DNA from 3 places in the Sporosarcina sp. E16_3 genome. Region 3 is predicted to be linked to each of the others. Evidence: riboswitches for the same ligand, from Rfam matches in the RefSeq annotation. Region 3 holds a riboswitch; each other region holds the start of a gene.

Region 1 (7,148 bases), 150 kb from region 3:
GAACAATCCATCCGGTTTCAGAATACGTGTAAACTCTGCGTAATTTGCCGGCGATAAAATATTTAAAATAACGTCGAATTGGTCTTCTTGAAACGGACAGTTTGCCAGGTCTGCGACACCCCAAATTGAGCCTGGATACTCTTTCGCTGCCGCAGTAATTCCCTCTTTCGCGAGATCAATGCCTACCCCATTTGTTTTTCCAGTCAATTGTGAAAGAATTGCCGACAAGTGCGTGCCTTCCCCGCAACCCGCGTCCAGGATGAAAGCCTGCTCCCGTCCTTCTATATGCGCACGGACTTTATGTGTAATAAACTCCAGAACCTGATTAAAAAACCCGCTGCTCATTACCGTTTTCCGTGCTTCAAACAGCGATTTATCGTACTTCGTCACATGTGCCTGCGGAGCCAAGTTAACATAGCCATTTTTCGATAAATCGAATGAGTGATTATCTGTGCAAACGAGCCTTGACTTGTCCACCATAACCATTCCTGACGCGCAGATTGGGCATCTGAATACATGCGAGTTGTTTTCCATCACTTGTGCATTGAACATTTTTTTAGATATAGTCATACGTTGAAAACTCCGTTCATCTGTTGTTCTATTAGTATACAGCTTTTCGCTGAGTACTGGAAATGGAGCGAACCCAGTTTATACCGTCACACAAAACACCTTCATACTGTATTCAACTAGTCCCAAGGGGTTACAATAGCAAGTAGGAGGCGATTCCATGAAACGATTATTCCTATTCATCCTTTTCATTGCTGCACTTTTTTTCACAAAACCGTACTGGGAAGAACCAGTCTCACAATATGTCGACATCTCATTTCTTGAACCCGTTGACGAAAAAATCGACACTCTTTTGACGAATGAATCCCTCGATACAGCAATCCATTCCATTAGCAACACCATAGATAAAGCGCTATCTTACTTAACTTCAAAAACGGCTGAAATCGAAGAATCTATCCCTATTACAGAAAAACCAGTGTTGAATAAACCCGTAAAAACGCAGGTCTCAATTCACAATATCGAACTCGGTAGCCCACAAGAAAAAGTAACAACCGAACTTGGGGAGCCAAAAAATCATTCCATGAACGAATACGGTACCGAATGGTTTACTTATCACGACGGCTATCAAAACTTCGTCTTGGTTTCATTCAATGAAAAACAAACAGTGAACGCCATTTATACAAATGATGACCTCATTTCATCAACTGCTGGCATTAAATACGGTTCCCTAAAATCGACTGTGCGTGAAACATTCGGCGAACCAATCACAGAAATCCGAAAAGGGTTGAATATTTTCATGCTTCAAGAAAGTGAAGGTTTCGACGTCTTTAAATCAGGAGACACCTACACGTACGTTTTTTATGATTTGCATCAAAATGACGAAGTCACGGCCATTCAGCTAATTAATGATTCACTGGAAAAGAAAAAAACCGGCATCTATGCCGGCGGTGATGCAAACTTACGAAACGGTTTCGAACAACAACTTTTCGACTTAACGAATGCAGCGCGTGTCCGTCACGGGCTTTCTATCCTAAAATGGGAGCCAAACGTAGCAGGTACAGCACGAAAACACAGTGCCGACATGGCAGATAATGATTATTTTAGCCATGAGAACAAGCAAGGTAAATCCCCGTTCGACCGGATGAAAGATGACGGCGTCAGTTTCCGGGGAGCGGGTGAAAACCTGGCGTATGGCCAATCAAGCAGTATTTTTGCACATGAAGGCCTTATGAATTCCGAGGGGCACCGTGAGAACATTTTGTTGGATACTTACAGCCACCTTGGTACAGGCGTTTCGTTCAATGAAAAATTGCAGCCTTATTATACGGAAAACTTTTTGTTGAAATAGGGCTAGGTTATGGTGATTGATTGATTGATTGATTGATTGATTGATTGATTGATTGATTGGGCGGGTGTGTGGGCATCGGATATGAGTGGTCGCACGGCGTATATAATCGCTTAAGAACCGCTTTTCACTGCCGCGCAGGCAATCCGGTCACCTGAATTACCCGCCGGATCCGTTTTATAGTCATCTGCTTTTTCATGAATAACAAGGGAACTGCCGTCAGCATCGAGAAGTGAGTTCTTCACGCCCTGCTTTAACGTAACCAAGGCGGTCGTCACTTCTGCAGTGATTTTACCTTCTGCATCGACTTCGAGGTTCGGCAAATCACCTAAATGAAACCCTTTGGGATTATCAAATCCATGTTCTTTATGCCCTGGATTAAAATGACCTCCAGCAGATTTAAAGTCAGGCGGTGTACACACAGCGATTTCATGAATATGAACGCCATGTTTGCCAGGTGACAATCCCTCAGCCTGGATGTTAATTGTCACACCGTCAATTCCTTCAACAAAGCTAGCCTCACCAATTTTACTCCCTTTCGTATTCAAAATCGGCGACGTCACCGATTGAACGTTTTCCCCAGTGACTGGTAACTTAACTCCATTCTTCCCACACCCACCGGCAATTAGAAGGACAGACAACATGATGGACAATACAATTTTTTGTTTCAATATGATTCCTCCTCGATATCTCTTCACTATGGAGGATGGCTTTAATTCATTTTAATATGTATGGAAACTTAAAATTGTTCCCCTATCTTTTATTTCCATTTACGTCAGGGTAATCAATAAACTATTTTATCCATTTCAATATATTTGGAAGTTGCAGCTGATAAAAATAAGTAAACAAAAACCGCTGCCAACTCCACTTTTGTGGAATTAACAGCGGTTTTTCATTTACGCTAGTACTAATTTTTCAAGATCCATTGGTGAAATATATGTACCGTCTTTATAGACGCGCATATTACCGCCAGAAATTTCGTCGATTAGCATGATCTTACCTGTTTCAGCATCGCGTCCAAACTCAAGTTTAATATCATACAAGTCAAGACCTTTAGCTGCAAGTTCGGCTTTAACTACGCCTGAAATTTCTTTCGTCAACGCTTCAAGTGTAACGTATTCATCTGTCGTCAATAGACCGAGTTGTGCAAGTCCATCCTTGTTAATCGGCGGGTCTTGGCGATCGTCGTCTTTTAGCGTTACTTCGACGAATGCGTCCAGGGGTTGTCCCTCTTCGCAATACGCGCCGTATCTGCGCAAGAAACTTCCAACTGCACGGTATCTACAAATCACTTCGAGACCTTTACCAAATACTTTCGCAGATCGTACTGTCATCGTTACTTCTTCAATATTAGCATCTACATAATGAGTCGGAATATCTTTATCAGCCATTTTCTCAAAGAAAAACGTTGTCATCCGCAATCCAGATTGCCCTGCACCTTCAATCGATAAGCCGACTGTGTTCGCACCAGGATCGAAAACCCCGTCTTCTCCGGTTACATCATCTTTAAATTTCAGCAGCACATTGCTGTCGTCCAGTTTATATACATCTTTCGTCTTTCCTTTATATATGAGTTCCATGTTTATGTTCCCTTCTATAGTAGGATGAACGTTCACCTTTAGTATAATTGAGAATCGTCATAAGAAAAAGAGTTATTCTTAAATATCGGATATTGTTCTTCTTGTCACGACAAAACTGTACGATAGCAGACAAATTCTACGACAGATTCAAGGAACCAGACAACAGTGAATGCACTATTCTCTCCCGACACAACTAGCCTCCCCATTTTTTGAAATTCCCACTCGTCTACTTGCATACACTTGTTGTATACTTATTGTAGTAAATCTATGTTAAATCGAAAGCGAGTGGAACTTCATGGGCCGTAAATGGAACAATATCAAAGAGAAAAAAGCGTCAAGAGATGCGGACACGAGTCGCATTTATGCAAAATTCGGACGTGAAATTTACGTAGTAGCGAAGCAAGGTGAGCCAGATCCTGAATTGAATCAAGCGCTAAAATTTGTTGTAGAACGCGCAAAAACATACAGTGTACCAAAAGCAATTATTGACCGTGCGATTGAAAAAGCAAAAGGCGGTTCAGAAGAAAACTTTACTGAGCTTCGTTATGAAGGATTCGGACCTAACGGCTCGATGGTTATTGTCGATACACTGACAAATAACGTCAATCGTACAGCATCAGAAGTACGTGCTGCATTCGGTAAAAATGGTGGTAATATGGGCGTCAGCGGATCCGTTTCCTATATGTTCGATGCGACTGCAGTTATTGGAATTGAAGGTAAATCTGCCGACGATGTTCTCGAACTGTTAATGGATGCGGACGTCGAAGTGCGTGATATTTTGGAGGAAGAGGAATCAGTCATCATTTATGCTGAACCCGACCAGTTCCACGTCGTTCAGGAAGTATTGAAAGGTGCCGGTATTACAGAATTTAACGTCGCTGAAATAACAATGCTGGCGCAAAACGACTTGACTCTTTCACCAGAAGCACAAGCACAATTCGAAAAAATGATTGATGTCCTCGATGAGTTGGAAGATGTTCAACAAGTGCATCATAACGTCCACTTAGACGACTAAGCGCAACTGTTCATCCTTTCATTCATTCCATTGACATGCTATGCTACTAATAGATTGACAACTTCATACCATATTCGACCATTAGGGGAATCCTTTTAAAGGACTGAGAAACGAGTTCCACTCCGCTACCCTTATCACCTGAACAGGTTTGTACCTGCGTAGGGAAGTGGCGTGTCTTCCTATCAGTGCATTCTAATGCCATCGACAGACCACTTTCCATACCTGGAGAGTGGTCTTTTTATATTGAAAAGCGGAAGGCGCCGCCCAGCTCCGACAGGCATAAGTCGATCCAGAGACGTGGCGCTCTTTGCCACATAGCTGGATTGCTTATGACCTGAGGGGCTGGCGCCTGCAACTAGACACTGTTCCGAGGTAAAAACCTTTACTATTTCTTTTGGATAAGGAGAAGTTTAATGAAAATAATCGCCGTAACAGATGACAAAATGGAAACTAGTCAATTGCTTCATACCTTATTATCAATCGAATCTTCTATCGACGCCGCCTTCTTACGTGAAAAGTCTAAAACGGATTCAGAAGTAATAGCGTTGATTCAACAATTAATTGAATCGGGCTTTGATTCAACCAAACTAATTGTCCACGGGCGAACGAATGTCGCTTCAATTTCGGGGATTAAAAAAGTACAACTACCCGGAAACGACGCACCGCTAGCGCTACTCAAAAAACAATATCCCGTTATCTCATTTGGCAGATCTGTCCACTCTTTGGATGAAGCTGAAACTGCATATAAGGCAGGTGCCGACTGGGTTCTCTATGGTCATTTATTCGAGACAAGTTCAAAAGTTGGCCTACCGCCCCGCGGAACCGATGAGCTTTTTCAAATCCTTGAATCGCTACCCATTCCCGTCTATGCGATTGGCGGCATTCAACCGCACCACCTTCCGCAATTAAACCAAGGCGGAGTTGCAGGGATTGCGGTGATGTCATCCATTTTCGGCAGTGACAATCCCGATATTGCTGCGACAGCCTATAAGGATGCCAGCCATGCCACAACAAGTTGATGTAGTCGTAATTGGCGGGGGAATTATCGGTTGCAGCATCGCTTACTATTTAGCAAAAGAGTGCTTGTCTGTTCACCTTGTTGAACGCGATAAAATCGCCCAAGGCACCACTCGGGCAGCCGGTGGAATGCTTGGTGCTCACTCTGAATACTTAAATGACACCTTTTATTCATTCGCACGCGAAAGTCAGGCACTGTATCAAGAATTTAAGCTCGAAAAAGATGCCGACATCGGTTATACAGCTGGTGGAATTGTTCAATTCGCTTGTTCCGAAGAAGAACGAATTGCCCTCTCCCGCTGGAATAACGCAGCTTATCTTTCAGCTGAACAAGTTCGCGAACGAATTCCGCATGTCGCCGCACCTGCTTTTGGTGCATATCTTTTTAAGGAAGATGTCCATGTTCATCCCGAAAAGGCTTGCCTGGCATTTTGCGCAGCAGCTAAACGTTTGGGTGCAACTGTTTCAGAACAGGCTCAAGTCGATGAGATCACAACGTTGCATGACGGCTATCAGATACGCATTGGAGCGTCCGTTATCACAGCAAGACATGTAGTGATTGCAGGTGGTACAGCGAGTGCCAAGCTTGTGCCAAGGCTTCAAATGACGGCAGTGAAAGGCCAATGTATGCAACTCAACGCGATGGGCAGGCACTTACCTTATACACTTTTTCATAATGGCTGTTACGTCATTCCTCGCCCGGATGGAACGCTTGTCATCGGGGCTACGATGGAACAGGGACTTACAGATTTGCAGATAACAGATGCCGGTAATCTGGCGTTGAATGCAATTGCAGAACGATTTATTCCTGGTCTTTCTCACCTTCCTGTTATGAACAGATGGGCAGGTCTGCGTCCGAAAACCATTGATGAATTGCCGTATATCGGTCGGGTTCCCGGGAACAAGAATATGTATATCGCGGCGGGTCATTTCAGGAATGGGATTTTATTGGCACCCGTAACTGCCTGCTTGATTCGAGATTTAATCATCGGAAATGAAGTGAATAGAGAGCGGATTAAGGCATTTGATCCGAAAAGGGGGGTTTTTCATGAAGCGAACAATCGAACTGAACGGCAATCGGTATGACATGCCGGCAGAAGTTGGTAATGTGCAGGAACTGCTAGGGCATCTGGAACTTGCGGAACGCATCGTCATCGTGGAAATGAACAGAGATATTCTTGCGAAAGACGCATATGACTTGCCCATCAATGACCGCGACCAAATTGAAATCATTCACTTTGTAGGAGGAGGATAATTATGCTAACAATCGGCAATAAAACATTCAACTCAAGACTGCTACTAGGAACAGGAAAATACCCGTCATTTGATGTGCAAAAAGAGGCGGCGCGAGTATCAGAGTCAGAAATTCTAACATTCGCAGTAAGACGTATGAATATCTTTGAGCCATCACAACCAAATTTCCTTGAACAACTTGATCTGTCAAAATACACGCTATTGCCAAATACAGCTGGCGCAAAAACAGCTGAAGAAGCGGTGCGCATCGCGAAACTGGCAAAAGCATCAGGGCTTTGCGACATGATAAAAGTTGAAATCATCGGCTGTGACCAATCATTACTCCCCGATCCAGTAGAGACACTTCGCGCAACAGAAATGCTGTTGGATGAAGGGTTCATCGTCCTTCCTTATACGTCGGATGATGTTGTGCTTGCGCGCAGATTATGCG
Region 2 (7,148 bases), on a different contig from region 3:
ATGCCTTTTCAATTTGGGCAGTTATTTACCTGCTTCTCGCTATCTGGCTATACGGCTTCATGCGCAACAAAGTAAATGTTGACCATGCTTTATTCAATCGGCGGGTCGTTTTGTTTGTGCTCAGCAGTCTATTAAATATCACTTGGGTTTTTCTCTGGCATTTCGGCTTTTTCGGATGGTCAATTGTTACCAACCTAGCACTTCTTCTAACACTGTTGACAATTTATTTTACTTATTCTATAAAGGATAATCATTTTCAGGGTAGAGTTCCGATTGCTTTCTATCTAGGATGGTCTTTTGTCGCGACCATTGCGAATATCAGTTATGTCCTTACGCTACACGAGTGGTCTGGTTGGGGACTAAGTAACCCGTTATGGACCGTTATCTACTTAACGATCGCAACCGCTATCGCACTTCATTTTTTATACCATTATGCGGATGTTGCATTTAGCACAGTCTTTATATGGGCATTTATAGGTATCACTGTAAAAAACGGTACAGATGAACTATTCGTTTCCGCCGCAGCCCTATTTCTCGCTGCTACACTAGTAGGATTCATGTTCTTCAGAAGAAAAGCACTCACATTTAACTAACAAAAGCGCAAGGGCCTGTTCAGCCCCGACAAGCGCTGAAAGGCCTGTAAATAAAGGCGCTTTTTTGCCTTTACTTACAGGACAGAAGCGACAGAGGAAGGCAGCTTAGGATCGCGACATCCTGTCGCAATAGCTGCATGACCCACATCGTGTGGGCCCAGGGGCTAGGCACTGGAGTCTAGACACTAAAAAAATCGCCGTCCTCCCACATTGGGCAGAACGGCGATTTTCTATTTCCGCTCTAATAGACGCGGTGCTGTAGTGAATAATATTGACGCAACAATTGCTGATAAGATTATTGCAGGAATCATGTAACTAGCATTGTAAACGAGTGAATAAAGCCATACTGGTTGCCCAACAGGCGCGTATGATGCAAAGAATACAATTCCACCAATAAAGTGGATCACAAAGCGTAAGAGTCCGCCAATCACAGTACCTACTACGATAGCTACTACCATTGATCCTTTGTCGCCTTTCACTTTACCACTTAACAGCCACGCAAGTGTAACGCCTGCCACCCCTACGAGCGCGTAAGCCACGAAGTAATCGAGCGCTGCTTGTATCACGTTTAGAACATATCCACCCATCATCAGTTGCAGTAGACCGCTGACGAGGCCTGTTAGCATGCCGCCTACAATCCCCCATCTAAATGCCATGACAACAATTGGCAACATCGACAGCGTAACGGAGCCACCTTGCGGCATTGAAAATCCGATTTTATCGAGAACAAATGAAATTGCACCTAAAATAGCTATTTCAAGTAAAAGTTGAAGTCTTTTCCGATCCAAATTAATTCCTCCCTTTCCTAGCTCAGCGAAAGATGTGGGCATAAAAAAAGACACCCCGAAATAGATGGGACATCGAATATGTCATTTTCCATCCACATTCCTACGCAAGAATAATCTTACAGGTTCTAAGGGTCAGGACGTCTTGTCCAATCTCAGCCAAATAGGCTCCCCCTGTGGTTCCAGTAATTTAGTTGTCTAGTTCATTGTATAAGATGGGGATCCTTTAAGCAAGATGATTAATAGGGATGCTGCTAATCCTATATAGTTAAAATTAAATGGAGGGATTCCTGTGTCAAACAATAAACTATTAGCTGCCCTATGCTATTTCAGTGTCTTCTTCACCCCATTACTTATACCTGTCATTGTTTATTTTGTTTCCGATGACCGTGAAGTAAAACACCATGCCAAGCGCTCCCTCGTTTCACATCTTGTTCCTGTGGTACTTCTAATAGCAGGATTTATCATTTTTTCTTTTTCAATGTTTTCTTTTACCTATAGCATGGATGGAATGCCGAGTGGAAACTTTGGCTTTTGGCAATTAACACCTGTCTTATTCATGCTAGTTTACGGCCTACTGCTCATAGCTATTCTAATTTGGAATGTGTTTCAAGGTGTTAAAGTATTGAAGTGAATGTTTACGAAATCGTTCATTCGGGAAGAAAGTAAAATATGCTTTGTTTAGGGGTGAGCAGTAATGAATATTGGAAAGTTAGTAAAAACCGCCATTAAGTTGGCACCTATCGTTTATCCGATTGTCCGAAAAGTAATGAAAGAAAAAAAAGCAACCAGCACGACAATTCCAAGAAAATAATTCGACAGCCTGCAACCGTTTTTTAAGTTTGCAGGCTTTTTTGTTCAGCTCATTATGATATAGTATGATATAGAAAAGAATGAACGGAAGAAAGGATTTGAACTTAATGATTGCAAAAACTGAACAGGAAATTGAAGCGTTAAAAAAAATCGGTAAGATTGTCGCTGAAATTAGGGAAGCGATGAAAGAAGCGACTGTCCCTGGTAAAACGACGAAAGAAATTGATGAAATCGGTGGTCGCCTGTTCGAAGAAAAAGGTGCCATTTCAGGTCCTATCGCAGAATATGATTTCCCTGGTTTTACATGCATCAGTGTTAACAGTGAAGTTGCACACGGCATGCCTGGTTCCCGTGTCATAGAAGATGGGGATCTCGTTAACATTGATGTCTCAGGGTCCTGCAATGGTTATTTTGCTGACACTGGCATTTCATTCGTTGTCGGTACACCCGATGAAAAGAAACAACAATTATGCGATGTGGCTAAAAGTGCATTTGAACGTGCAATGACGAAAGTTAAAGCAGGTTCTAGCTTAAATCAAATCGGTAAAGCAGTTGAACGTGAAGCAAAAGACCATGGCTTAAAAGTGATCAAAAACTTAACTGGCCATGGCATCGGCAAAGCGTTGCACGAAGAACCTTCGCATGTACTTAATTATTATGACGCTTGGGATAAGACACTTCTACAAGAAGGTATGGTTCTTGCAGTTGAACCGTTTATTTCTGAAAAAGCAGATCATATTATCGAATCAGGAGATGGCTGGACGTTCATCACACCTGACAAATCACTTGTAGCTCAAATCGAGCATACAATTATCGTCACAAAAGGCGAACCAATCATTTTGACACAACTATAATAATTAGAAAAGGTCTGTTTCTAGAAATCCAAAGTACTCGGATTTCCAAACAGACCTTTTCTTATTTCTTTTTAGGAGCAGCAATTGTTTTTGAATTTCCTTCTGCTAAGTGGCCTTTATACCACACTTTTTGAACCGTTTTAATTCCCTTAGTCAACTTACGGTAATCCCGCTCTTCTGGGTATGACAACAATGTCAATACTTCCCCGTCTCCGCCTGCCCGTCCTGTTCTGCCTGAACGGTGTAAATATTGTTCAACCGTATGTGGCACGTCGATGTGAATCACATGCGTTAACCCATCAATGTCTAGCCCCCGTGCCGCAAGATCTGTTGCTATCAAAATTTTCAACTCGCCTTTACGGAAACTATCCAGTGTTTGCTGTCTCTCAAATTTCGTCATTTCTGAATGAAGAACCGCAATCGGTGCTTCGTTATATTTGAGCTTCATTTCTTTCATGCGAAGCTGATCCACATTATTAATAAATGCAAGAGCACGAATTCCCTTCAAATAAGAAATCCCGCGCAGTACATCCGTTTTATCCCTTGCATCTGTCTTCACAAACGAATGGACGACCTTACCCGATTTCGGCATTTCTTCAGCGCCAACTTGGATACGAATTGGGTCATTCATAAATTTGCTAGCGACAATTTCAATTTCATCCGTAATTGTTGCAGATACGGCAACAACTTGTCTTTCCGGATTTGCCGCTTCAATCATATTTTTTACAGTGACCCGATGATCGCGCGCTAAAAGTTGATCGCCTTCATCAAGAACGATGTGACGAATATCGTGCATTTTCAACTTTCTGACCTTGATAAGTTCAGCCAAACGGCCGGGCGTCCCAACAACAATCGTTGGCTTTTTCTTCAATTGTTCAATCTGACGCTGCATATTAGCTCCGCCAATTAGTTGCGTAACCGTAATATTTGTTCCTGTCACCCATTCTCTGATAACGTTGACGATTTGCATCGACAGCTCCTGCGATGGTGTTATTACAAGCGCCTGCGTCTGGTTTTTATCGCCATCAACCAACTGCATAAGTGGTAAGACAAATGCAAGAGTCTTACCTGATCCCGTCGGCGACTCAGCAACGATATCTTTACCTGCCAGCATTTCAGGGATCATTTTCTCCTGGATTGGCATCTCGTACTCAAACTTCCATTTTTCTTTAAACATTTCGTCCATATTTTCTAAGAAGGACATCATTATCCCCACTTTCACTCTATTCCTTTCAGTTTATCATAATAGGCTCTGCTACACTCTATTTCTGACAAAACTGATTAAGGTTTTCTCCGTGCGTTGACACGCTGTTCGAACGCGTATGCATAACCAATTAATTTAGGTTCAGTAAATGCTTTCCCTGAAAATGTAATACCAAACGGTTCACCTGCCTTGGAATAGGCTGCTGGAACGGTAACAGATGGATAACCGGCTGCTGCTCCGAAACTGCATCCATGATCTTGTGGAAATACTAGTGCTTGAATAGTATGCTCATCAAATGCTTTGCCAAGTGCAATGTCTCCAGCCAGATGACGATTACGAAGAAGTGCCTCAATATAAGCACGTTCCGTCAATGTTCCGCTTGTTCGCTCCACTTTTTCCAGCATTACTTGACCGAATTTTAATGTTTCTTCTGCATGTTTATTGTTGAAATCGATAATATCGGATAATGTTCGAATCGGATTGGTTACCGGTGTCTTTCCCAAATACGCATTCAAGGACGCTTTGAATTCGTAGAGAAGCACGTTATAGCCAAGATCATTTTCCATTGTTCTTAAGTCTAAATCATCTATTATAACGGCACCCGCCGCTTCAAGTTCTTTAAGCGCGGCATCAAAAAGGTTCAAACGTTCCGTAGATGCTTCTCGTTCAAAAATAGTTCGTGCAACGCCGAGACGGACACCTTCGAGCGCTCTTGTATCAAGAACAGACGTCCAGTCAATTCCTTCTAAACAGGATGCCCCTGCTGTTACAGGGTCTTCTAGATCCTCGCCAATCAGTAGACTGAATGTAATTGCTGCATCGTGTACCGTCCTTGCCATAGGTCCCGGAGTGTCCTGTGTGCTCGAAAGAGGAATCACTCCTGTACGGCTAATTGTTCCTACAGTCGGCTTAATACCGACAAGCGAATTCTGCGCTGACGGATTAAGGATAGACCCCGTCGTCTCCGTACCGATTGCCACAGCTGCCATATTCGCGGCAATACCTGCACCAGCTCCCGAACTCGATCCTCCAACTTCAAATAAACCATATGGATTATTCACTTGGCCTCCACGTGAACTCCAGCCATTGGTCATCCGATCGGACATAAAATTTGCCCACTCTGTCATATTCGTCTTTCCGAGAATTATGGCTCCCGCATCACGTAATTTCTTAACGAGAAAAGAATCTTCAACCGCATAGAAATCCTTAAGCGCAAGTGACCCGCAGCTCGTATGCATCATGTCACGAGTCCCCATATTATCTTTCAATAGAATCGGAATACCGTGAAGAAGTGAACGTATCCCTTTTTCGCGTCGTTCCACGTCAAGTGCTCTTGCAATCTGCACAGCTTGTGGGTTCAACTCAAGCACTGCATTTATATTTTTATTCCTATGTGAAATTGTGTCAATATACATAAACGTAAGCTCTTCAGCCGTTAACTCTCCGCTACTCATTTTTTCCTGCATGGCAGAAATTGTTGCCTCATCTAGCCACTCGCTTTGAAGTTTTTTCAATTTGTCATCTAGCATCGGATTCCCCCACCAATCTGAATCTTATGGTACTAGTTTACCTCAATTGGGTAAAGTTAATCTTCAATCTGGGTAACTTCATCACCATTGATTCTTCTCGTATCCTCGGAGACTTGAAGCGGGGAGCTTACTGCCCGTTAATGCGGAATATACATAAACAGTGACATGCAAATACGCAGGCTAGATGGAGTTGTTCAAGCAGACACGGTATTATGTAGTGGCGTTTAACCCATTATTTTTACTCCTTCGATCGTTCCATTTCAAACATAAAAACCGTTAATTTTTCACATCAGCAACCATATATGCGATAATTAGAATAGCAATTGGATGAGATAATTTCTGTCCTATTCATGGAGGGATTTAGGTTGACGATTTTCTTAACAGGTTCTACTGGTTTTCTTGGTGGTAAATTACTAAATAACTTACTCGAAACAACTGATCATACATTATTCGTACTTGTTCGGGATATGGAAAAGGCTGAACGACTTGTGGCGGGTCTTTCTGGGAATGCCGCTACCAGAATCAGGCTTTTAAATGGCGATATTACACAACCACTATTCGGACTTTCTGACGATGTCATTCAAGATTTGAAAGGCAAAGTCGACCTTTTTTATCACATCGCTGCTCTTGTAAAATTCGATGAGGAATTACGTGAAGAGCTCTTTGCGGTCAATTATGGTGGCACAGAGAACGCACTAGAATTAGCTAAGTTATTCAAAGTAAAACAATTCATTTATATCAGCACCGCTTATACAGTGGGGAAACGCGCGCATGGTGTAGAATCACTCTATCCAATCGATGCAAACGTTCATAATCCTTATGAGGAAAGCAAAGTAAAATCCGAACATCTTGCCCTTTCCTATTCGGATTGTATGGATGTATCCATATTCCGTCCTTCAATTATTGTTGGTGATTCAGAAACAGGCGAAGCCGATTCCGAGTTCACTCTTTACGGTTTTATGCGGGCACTTGATGTGTTCAAGCGTCGTATTGCTAGATCTGTTGACAACGCCAATGTTATTTACCGTGTCGTCGGTAGTAAAAACGCAACATCGAACTTTGTTCCAGTCAATTACGTCGCTGATATTTTAGCATTGGCTGCAAGTAAAGCACAAGCCGGCAAGATTTACAACATCACAAATCCCTCGCCTGCGACAAATTATAATCTTCTATCACTCATTAAAAACGCACTCGATTTTCAGCAATTAGAAATCATCGAGAATGCAGAACCAGGAATGCTGACAGCTGACGAAGAGAGGCTGAACGGCATGATTAGCGTATTCAATGCCTACTTATCTCGTTCATTCGATTTCGATGACAGCAACACACAGCGGCTTATCGAAGGAACTAATATCAGGCATTTGGATATG
Region 3 (7,148 bases):
GGTCCAACATCCCGCGTAAACGTCAACGGAGAACGTTCAAGATCATACGCCAGTTCGACGGCCACCCGCGTGCGATAAGCCGCCCCATTTACATCAAATCCCCTGTCATCCCCTTTAAAATAACGATTTCGCGACAATAGATTTGGATTCAACACCCAGTCATCCTTTAAAAACGTCATGTAGCGGAATCCCCATCTGTCTACATTTGGGCGGCGCACTCTGTCTTGAACAGGAATTAGTAACTCTACCGGCTTGGCAATGACTTTGGTCACCGAAAACCATTCAATCGTAGCTTCTACCTTCGATGAAACCGGGTTCAACATCCCAAATACAGTGGAGACAATCGACTGAAATACGTTAAATCGTTCTTCCGACTTCACAAGCGGACGCTTCGATTCAATGGTATACGTATAGATTTCATCCAATGAAAAATCCCTGTCAATGTAGCGATTGTTGGCCACAGTTGTCATGTACGTCCCATTTCGGTATACGTCATACTCAGCGACATCCTTCATTTCCTCCCAGGACAACGCAATTTGCGTCTTGGCGACAATCGTTGTCATGACGAGCGACTGAAGCGGGTTTTCCTTGTTTTTCTGTTCAGCAAATGCTGACGTCTGCATGACAATAATATCAACAACGACGCCAGCTTCCACACGTTCGATTACGTAATTATATAGTTTCGCATGCTTGAAATCACCATCACTAAATTCGGAGACCGTTCCTTCATACAAATGATGTCCGTCTTTATAGACGCAGTAAGTTCCTCCGACATCATTCCATGTGAAATAAATCAAATCCGCCTTATGCAAAACGGTTTGTATTTCAAACAGTTTCTTTTTCATCCGCACACCACGCCCCTTACTCGTAAGTGTGGTGTATTTCGCGAATGGTTAAACATTACATTTCGATACCTGTCAACGAAAGTAGGACTGCGCCTTTTAAACGGCTTGCTGCTTCTCCAGCATCTTCTTCACCGGAAATCGCGGAAATAACCGCTACCCCTGAAGCACCCGCTTTAATAACAGCTCCGGCTCTGCGTTCTGAAATCCCGCCAATCGCAACAATTGGTAATCCAGGTAGCAACGATGCCACCTCCCTAATTGTTTCGATACCAATAACAGGTTGCGTATCCGTTTTTGTCTGTGTCTCGTAAACTGGACCAAGACCGATATAATCTGCCCCGGCATCAGCTGCTGCAATCGCTTCCGTTACACTATGCGTCGAAACACCAATCAGCATATCTGGGCCGACCTTATCACGCACTACTGAAATATATCCGTCTTCCTGCCCGATATGAATACCATCCGCGGCTATTTCAATCGCAAGGTCTATATCATCATTGACGATGAAGGGCACACTATATTGTTCACATAATTGCTGACACGCAAGTGCGAAAGCCTTCAATTCTTCACCCGTTAACGCGCCGGGACCTTTTTCACGTAATTGAAAGCTCGTTACGCCGCCCTTTAGCGCCTCTTCTAAGACATGCAACGGATCGCGTCCCGCCAAATTCACTGTACCCATGATGAAATATAAGTTAACTGTTTGCTTATCCATAAACTACAACCCCTTCCATTGTCTTGTTGCCGCGGCGTCCATATGCCCAATGATTCGTCGGACCATGACCGCCACCAATTTTAAGTCCATCTTCAATTGCTGCGTGGATGAAACATTTTGCAGATACAACTGCATTTGCTGCAGTTTCGCCATTTGCCAAAAACGCTGTCAGTGCCGCTGAATACGTGCACCCCGTTCCATGCGTGTCTTTCGTATCAATCCACGGTGCACGAACCAAAAACCGTTCCCCGTCGGCCCCCATGAACAAATCTTCCGCAAAAGATGCTTCTTTTCGATGGCCCCCTTTTATGAGAACCGCCCTCGCGCCCAGGGCTATTATATGCTTCGCTGCTTGTTCTATGTCTATTTCCGACTTTATCACCATTCCAGCAAGTACTTCTGCCTCCGGAATATTAGGAGTCACAATAGCTGCATGTGGTAGAAGAACCGTCTTCAACGCCTCAACCGCTTCATCTTTTAACAATGAAGCACCGCCCTTCGCAATCATTACCGGATCAATGACGAGCGGAATGCCACGCCAATGAAATGCATCTGCCACCGCATGGATAATCTCCGCCGAAAATAACATACCTGTCTTTATCGCTTTTATGTCGAAGTCTTCCATAACTGCCCGAATTTGCGCCGTAACAACAGCAGCGTCAATCGGTTGTATCGCCGACACCCCACATGTATTTTGAGCTGTTACCGCCGTCAGTGCCGATGTACCAAACACGCCTAGTTCCTGAAATGTCTTCAAGTCCGCCTGTATACCTGCCCCGCCGCCACTATCCGACCCCGCAATTGTCAATGCCACATGTACCAACTGATTCGCCACCCTTTTATTTATACTAAAAAGCCGCTTTCCGGTGGCGTAAGAAAGCGGCTAGCCATTTAGCTGTTCGTAAAAGGCGTACCCACTTTCCTACGCCGGTATAATCCGGATCAGGTTCCAAGGGTCCGCGCATTCATGCACGTCTCAGCCTAAAAAAGGCTCCCCTAGTGGTTGTTGTAATATTCAGCTTTGAGTTAAGTGTAACATAGTTGATGTAAATACGTGGGAATGATTGGTCTACTTCTGCTAATTAGTTTATTCTATTCAAAGGTCGGGAAGAGTATAGGTGAGGACATAAAGAGAAGGAAGGCGCAGTATATGAACAAAGCAGACAGCAGACCGAATAATCCCGACAAATCCATGTGGCTCAGTCTTTTCGGAGTACTCGTTATTATCGCAGGTGTCATACTAACTAATCTTACAATGCGTTAACATTCCCAACCAAAAGGCAGTTTCCCTAAACCAAAAAGGTTCGAGAAACTGCCTGCTTTTCATCTTTCTTATACGCTAAATTTGACCTTACGCCAATTTTTCAGTAGCCGCGAAGTACGTATCCTCTTTCTCAGGGTCAAACCGACCTTCCCACTTCGACAATACGACAGTCGCCAGCGCGTTACCAACAACATTGACAGCCGTACGTGCCATATCTAGAATCCGATCGATCCCTGCAATAAACGCCAAGCCTTCCAGTGGTATACCAACAGTCCCCAAAGTCGCTAGTAAAACAACGAACGAAGCCCCCGGCACCCCTGCCATGCCTTTTGACGTTACCATTAAGACCAGCACTAACGTAATTTGTTCCGAAATACTCAATTCAATCCCATACATCTGAGCGATGAACATCGCCGCCAACGCCTGATACAACGTTGATCCATCCAGGTTAAATGAATACCCCGTCGGAATAACAAAGGAGACGATATCTTTCGGACAACCGAACTTCTCCATTTTCTCCATAATTCTAGGCAACACCGTTTCCGAACTTGCTGTGGTAAACGCCAAAAGCAGTTCATCTTTCAGCACTTTCATAAGGCGGAAAATACTCGTACCAACCATTTTTGCAATGATGCCCAAGACAACAATAATAAAGAAAATCATCGTTACATAGACAAGTAGCGCCAGTTTTCCAAGTGGGATCAATGATTGCAATCCAAATTTCGAAACCGTTACACCGATTAACCCAAATACCCCAATCGGTGCGAATTTCATAACCAAGTTCGTAACCCAGAACATGGCATCCGCAGTTCCTTGGAAAAATGCCAGCACGGGTTTTCCTCTATCACCAATCGCAGCAACCCCTAAACCAAACAAAACGGAGAAGAAAATAATCGACAACATATTCCCCTCACCCAAGGACTGAATAATATTCGTCGGAACAATATTGACAATGATGTCAATGAGGCCGTTATCCGCCATGGCTTCAGTCGTTTCAACATGCTTGGATATATCCGTTTTCGTAAGCGCAGACATGTCGATGCCCATACCTGGCTGGAATAGGTTAGCAGCCAACAAACCGACAAGTATCGCAATCGTCGTAACAACTTCAAAATAGATCAATGTTTTCCCGCCAAGTTTACCTAATTTCTTGATATCCCCAGTCCCAGCAACGCCAATAATTAATGTAGAAACGATAATTGGAACCACAATCATTTTAATCATGCTAATGAAGATTGTACCAAGTGGTTGCAAATAGGTTTCCACAGCCGGATTCCCGTAAAAAATGCCACCCACAGCAATCCCTAAAATTAATCCCGCAAGAATTTGATAGGCTAAAGTAAATTTAAATTTTTTCTTCATCAATCATTCACCCCTTCTCCAAAATGAAACCGCTTCCATAGTTCAGGATTAGGTTTAGAGATAATAATAGGGTCAACTTATCAAATCCGACGAAATCCTACATTTTTTAATTCAGTATTTTCTTAAAGTTAGGTAGTCGTACTCAAGTCTGACCAAACTTATCACCGGTTTCAAGGTATAAAACTTGAATAAATTTCTTACAATTAATTTTCACTTTCATTGGCTCATGACTGTCTTCTTGAATCTGTTTCATTCGATTACGTATTTCTTGAAAGTCAAAATAACGAGGTGCATAATACTCAAACTCTCGAGTCGTGTAATCCACCGCTCCCAACGAAGCCAAATGATTGATAGCCACAAGAATCGTTCTGCGAATCCGTTGCTCAATCGCTTTACTTTCTTTGTTGATGTCCACATTACTCATCTTGCCTGCAACCGCTTCATATAGCTCTTTTAACGGCGGTAATTGGCTACCCCGCCCCTGCTGACTCATTAGAATTTCAATCATCGTGACAATATCACCACTACCCACTTCCCCGATAATCCCCATGTCGTTCAATATGGATGAAACAATTTCTTTCACATTTCGCTGCTTTATCGTTTTAACAGCCGGCCCAATATGTGCCAACGACTCCCGGATTGCAATCAACGAATCTTTTAAACGTGATTTCTCCGCGGTCTTTCTTAAAATACTCTGCACTTCCACACGATTTATTGGCTTATGTATGAAATATTCTACTCCTTTTTCATACGCTTCTCCGACCATTTCTTTATTGACAACTTGAGAAATCATGATGAATTGCCCTTGGAAACCTTGATTCTTCAATTGCTCCATCGTTTCAATCCCATCCAATCCAGGCATTAACAAATCGACCAAAACAATATCAGGTTGCAATGAAAGGACGGGTGAAATTGCCTTCACACCACTTTCGGCATCACCGATTACCATACCGAGATCGCCTTCTACTATGACTTTCTCCAGCATTCTTCGACTTGCCATATCATCATCAATTATATAATAGCGCAGCATTATTCAACTCTCTTTCGAATGGTATGAATCGGAATCCAAACATAAAAAATCGTTCCTTTTCCCAGCGTTTCGATTTGAATTCGACCTTCCAACGTCTGAAGGATCTCCTGTACATGAGATAGGCCAATTCCCGTTGCAGCAACGCCACGGTCGTTAAATTTCGTCGTATAACCTGGTTCAAAAATGATTGGGACGTCCTCTTTCGCAATGCCTTTGCCGCTATCCTTTATCTTGATACAGATGCGCTCCTCGTCCTCATACAACTCAAAATCAATCTCCCCTGTATCCGCAATGGATTCAACAGCGTTGGCGGTAAGATTATTCAACAATGCAAGCAGGGGGATATGTTGGTCCGTTTCAAAATCGACGGTTGCCGACAATCGTAAAGTAATCGTCTTATTTAACAGCTCACTATATTTTTCATTCGCCGTCACAACGAAGCCCAGTAACTCAGAAAGTAAGAATGCATCATGCCGTTTTACATTCGTGATTTTGGATAGTCCCGACAAAATACGCTGTGAATCCTTCTTTACTTCATGGATTTCTTGTGCTATGGCTAACGCTTGTACACTCAACGTCAGAAGGTTTTCCTTTTTTAACTTCCGATATAAATCATGGCTTGACGCCGTAATTTGTTCAATATGATTCATCGACTTTTGCAAGTAAAGTGTTTCTGCATACAATTCTGAACCAACGCCGAGCATTTCTTGCATGCGCTTCTTTTGTTCAGATATCGTAATGGAGCTGTATAAACCCACAACAAAGTAACTGCGGAATAATGCGACCCCGCTAACCAATGCCAAGTCTTTTACATTTAAGCCCCCACGATGTAACAGCAAGTCACGCATAAGGAACTCGGCGCTGTTGCCAACAAAATCGAATAGCGCAGCACAAGCCCCTAATAGTAACGGGAACGTTTTATACTTCTCTATATTGATGATACTTACCCCAAGGGCAAACAAAAAGTAAAACAAAAAAGTAGGCAAATGATTGTTCAAACTTGCAAATATATTAAACGCTTCAAGCCTCATATCCATAAGCAGTCGAAAACAAACAACTGTTATACCCGTTACGAACCCCGTTAAAATAGGAGACGCTGGTGGTCGAATAAGAAACAGTAAAAAATATACAATACTCCCCATTCCAAAACGAAAAACCTCTCCGCTGAAAGGAATCACTTTAAATTCACCAACGACCGCCGTCAATACTGCCGTTAAAACCAACGCGGTTATATTCGATCTCATTAATTTCTGATTGAAGATTTTTTTTGGCATGATATTCTCCTGCTTATAATTATGTATAAAGACTTCCTTCAATGAAATTATAGCACTACTCGTAATGAGCAAGGACCAAATTCTAAAAAACCAACAAATTTGTCTCTTTTTGACTAAAGAAATTATAACAAAAAGTGCCTGCGCAACAAACTACCATGAATGATTCAGCATTCACAGTGGTTTCTTACACAGGCACCCAACATTATTTATTCATCTGAGCAAGGAAGTCCCCTAAAGGGTCATCCTCATCTTCGACAGATGTACTTTCCGGCTCTTTTAACTGGTCCCAGTCGAAATTATCCAGATCATCATCCAAATCGGTACTTATTGAGTGATCTTCTATCTCCAGTTCTACGTCAGCGCTCGTTTCTTCCTGAAGATATAAAGCATCATCTACGTTTATCGCATTGCTATTCAGTGATGCAAAGAGTGCAGCCGTACGGTTCGGATCAGACATCAGCTGATAGACGATACTCCCCAAAAGCGCCTCGGAATGTTCATGCTTTAACCAATCGCGTTGTGCTTTAGTTAACCCTTTCGGAAGCGGAATTGTAATGGCCTCTCTGTGCTTTAAAAGAGAATCATTCACCCCGTCTATCACGAATTCCGCAATTTTACTGGAAAAGTTTCTTCTTTCAACCTCTTTTAACTTTTGCAA

Evidence for each region. Region 3 has a riboswitch for thiamine pyrophosphate ahead of thiD (bifunctional hydroxymethylpyrimidine kinase/phosphomethylpyrimidine kinase). Riboswitches for the same ligand answer to the same signal wherever they lie in the genome.
Region 1: linked by a shared signal. The riboswitch ahead of I2483_RS03660 (thiamine phosphate synthase) and the one ahead of thiD (bifunctional hydroxymethylpyrimidine kinase/phosphomethylpyrimidine kinase) in region 3 are both predicted to bind thiamine pyrophosphate.
Region 2: linked by a shared signal. The riboswitch ahead of thiT (energy-coupled thiamine transporter ThiT) and the one ahead of thiD (bifunctional hydroxymethylpyrimidine kinase/phosphomethylpyrimidine kinase) in region 3 are both predicted to bind thiamine pyrophosphate.

What each region holds. Positions count from the first base shown of each region.
Region 1 covers NZ_JADPRX010000003.1:2,095-9,242, forward strand. Annotated here, with positions in the region: gene I2483_RS03635 (putative RNA methyltransferase) at 1-570, opposite strand, end outside; gene I2483_RS03640 (CAP domain-containing protein) at 728-1,855, shown strand; gene I2483_RS03645 (superoxide dismutase family protein) at 1,966-2,523, opposite strand; gene I2483_RS03650 (phosphoribosylaminoimidazolesuccinocarboxamide synthase) at 2,749-3,432, opposite strand; gene I2483_RS03655 (YebC/PmpR family DNA-binding transcriptional regulator) at 3,728-4,447, shown strand; TPP riboswitch at 4,521-4,629, shown strand; gene I2483_RS03660 (thiamine phosphate synthase) at 4,861-5,466, shown strand; gene thiO (glycine oxidase ThiO) at 5,450-6,550, shown strand; gene thiS (sulfur carrier protein ThiS) at 6,513-6,719, shown strand; gene I2483_RS03675 (thiazole synthase) at 6,716-7,148, shown strand, end outside.
Region 2 covers NZ_JADPRX010000010.1:52,371-59,518, reverse strand. Annotated here, with positions in the region: gene I2483_RS08440 (tryptophan-rich sensory protein) at 1-593, shown strand, start outside; gene thiT (energy-coupled thiamine transporter ThiT) at 824-1,381, opposite strand; TPP riboswitch at 1,462-1,563, opposite strand; gene I2483_RS08430 (magnetosome magnetite crystal formation protein family) at 1,671-2,012, shown strand; gene I2483_RS19385 (hypothetical protein) at 2,076-2,192, shown strand; gene map (type I methionyl aminopeptidase) at 2,299-3,045, shown strand; gene I2483_RS08420 (DEAD/DEAH box helicase) at 3,107-4,249, opposite strand; gene I2483_RS08415 (amidase family protein) at 4,327-5,778, opposite strand; gene I2483_RS08410 (SDR family oxidoreductase) at 6,144-7,148, shown strand, end outside.
Region 3 covers NZ_JADPRX010000003.1:153,156-160,303, forward strand. Annotated here, with positions in the region: gene I2483_RS04490 (DUF3238 domain-containing protein) at 1-845, opposite strand, end outside; gene thiE (thiamine phosphate synthase) at 901-1,560, opposite strand; gene thiD (bifunctional hydroxymethylpyrimidine kinase/phosphomethylpyrimidine kinase) at 1,553-2,383, opposite strand; TPP riboswitch at 2,463-2,568, opposite strand; gene I2483_RS04505 (cation:dicarboxylate symporter family transporter) at 2,912-4,186, opposite strand; gene I2483_RS04510 (response regulator) at 4,329-5,213, opposite strand; gene I2483_RS04515 (ATP-binding protein) at 5,216-6,490, opposite strand; gene I2483_RS04520 (hypothetical protein) at 6,693-7,148, opposite strand, start outside.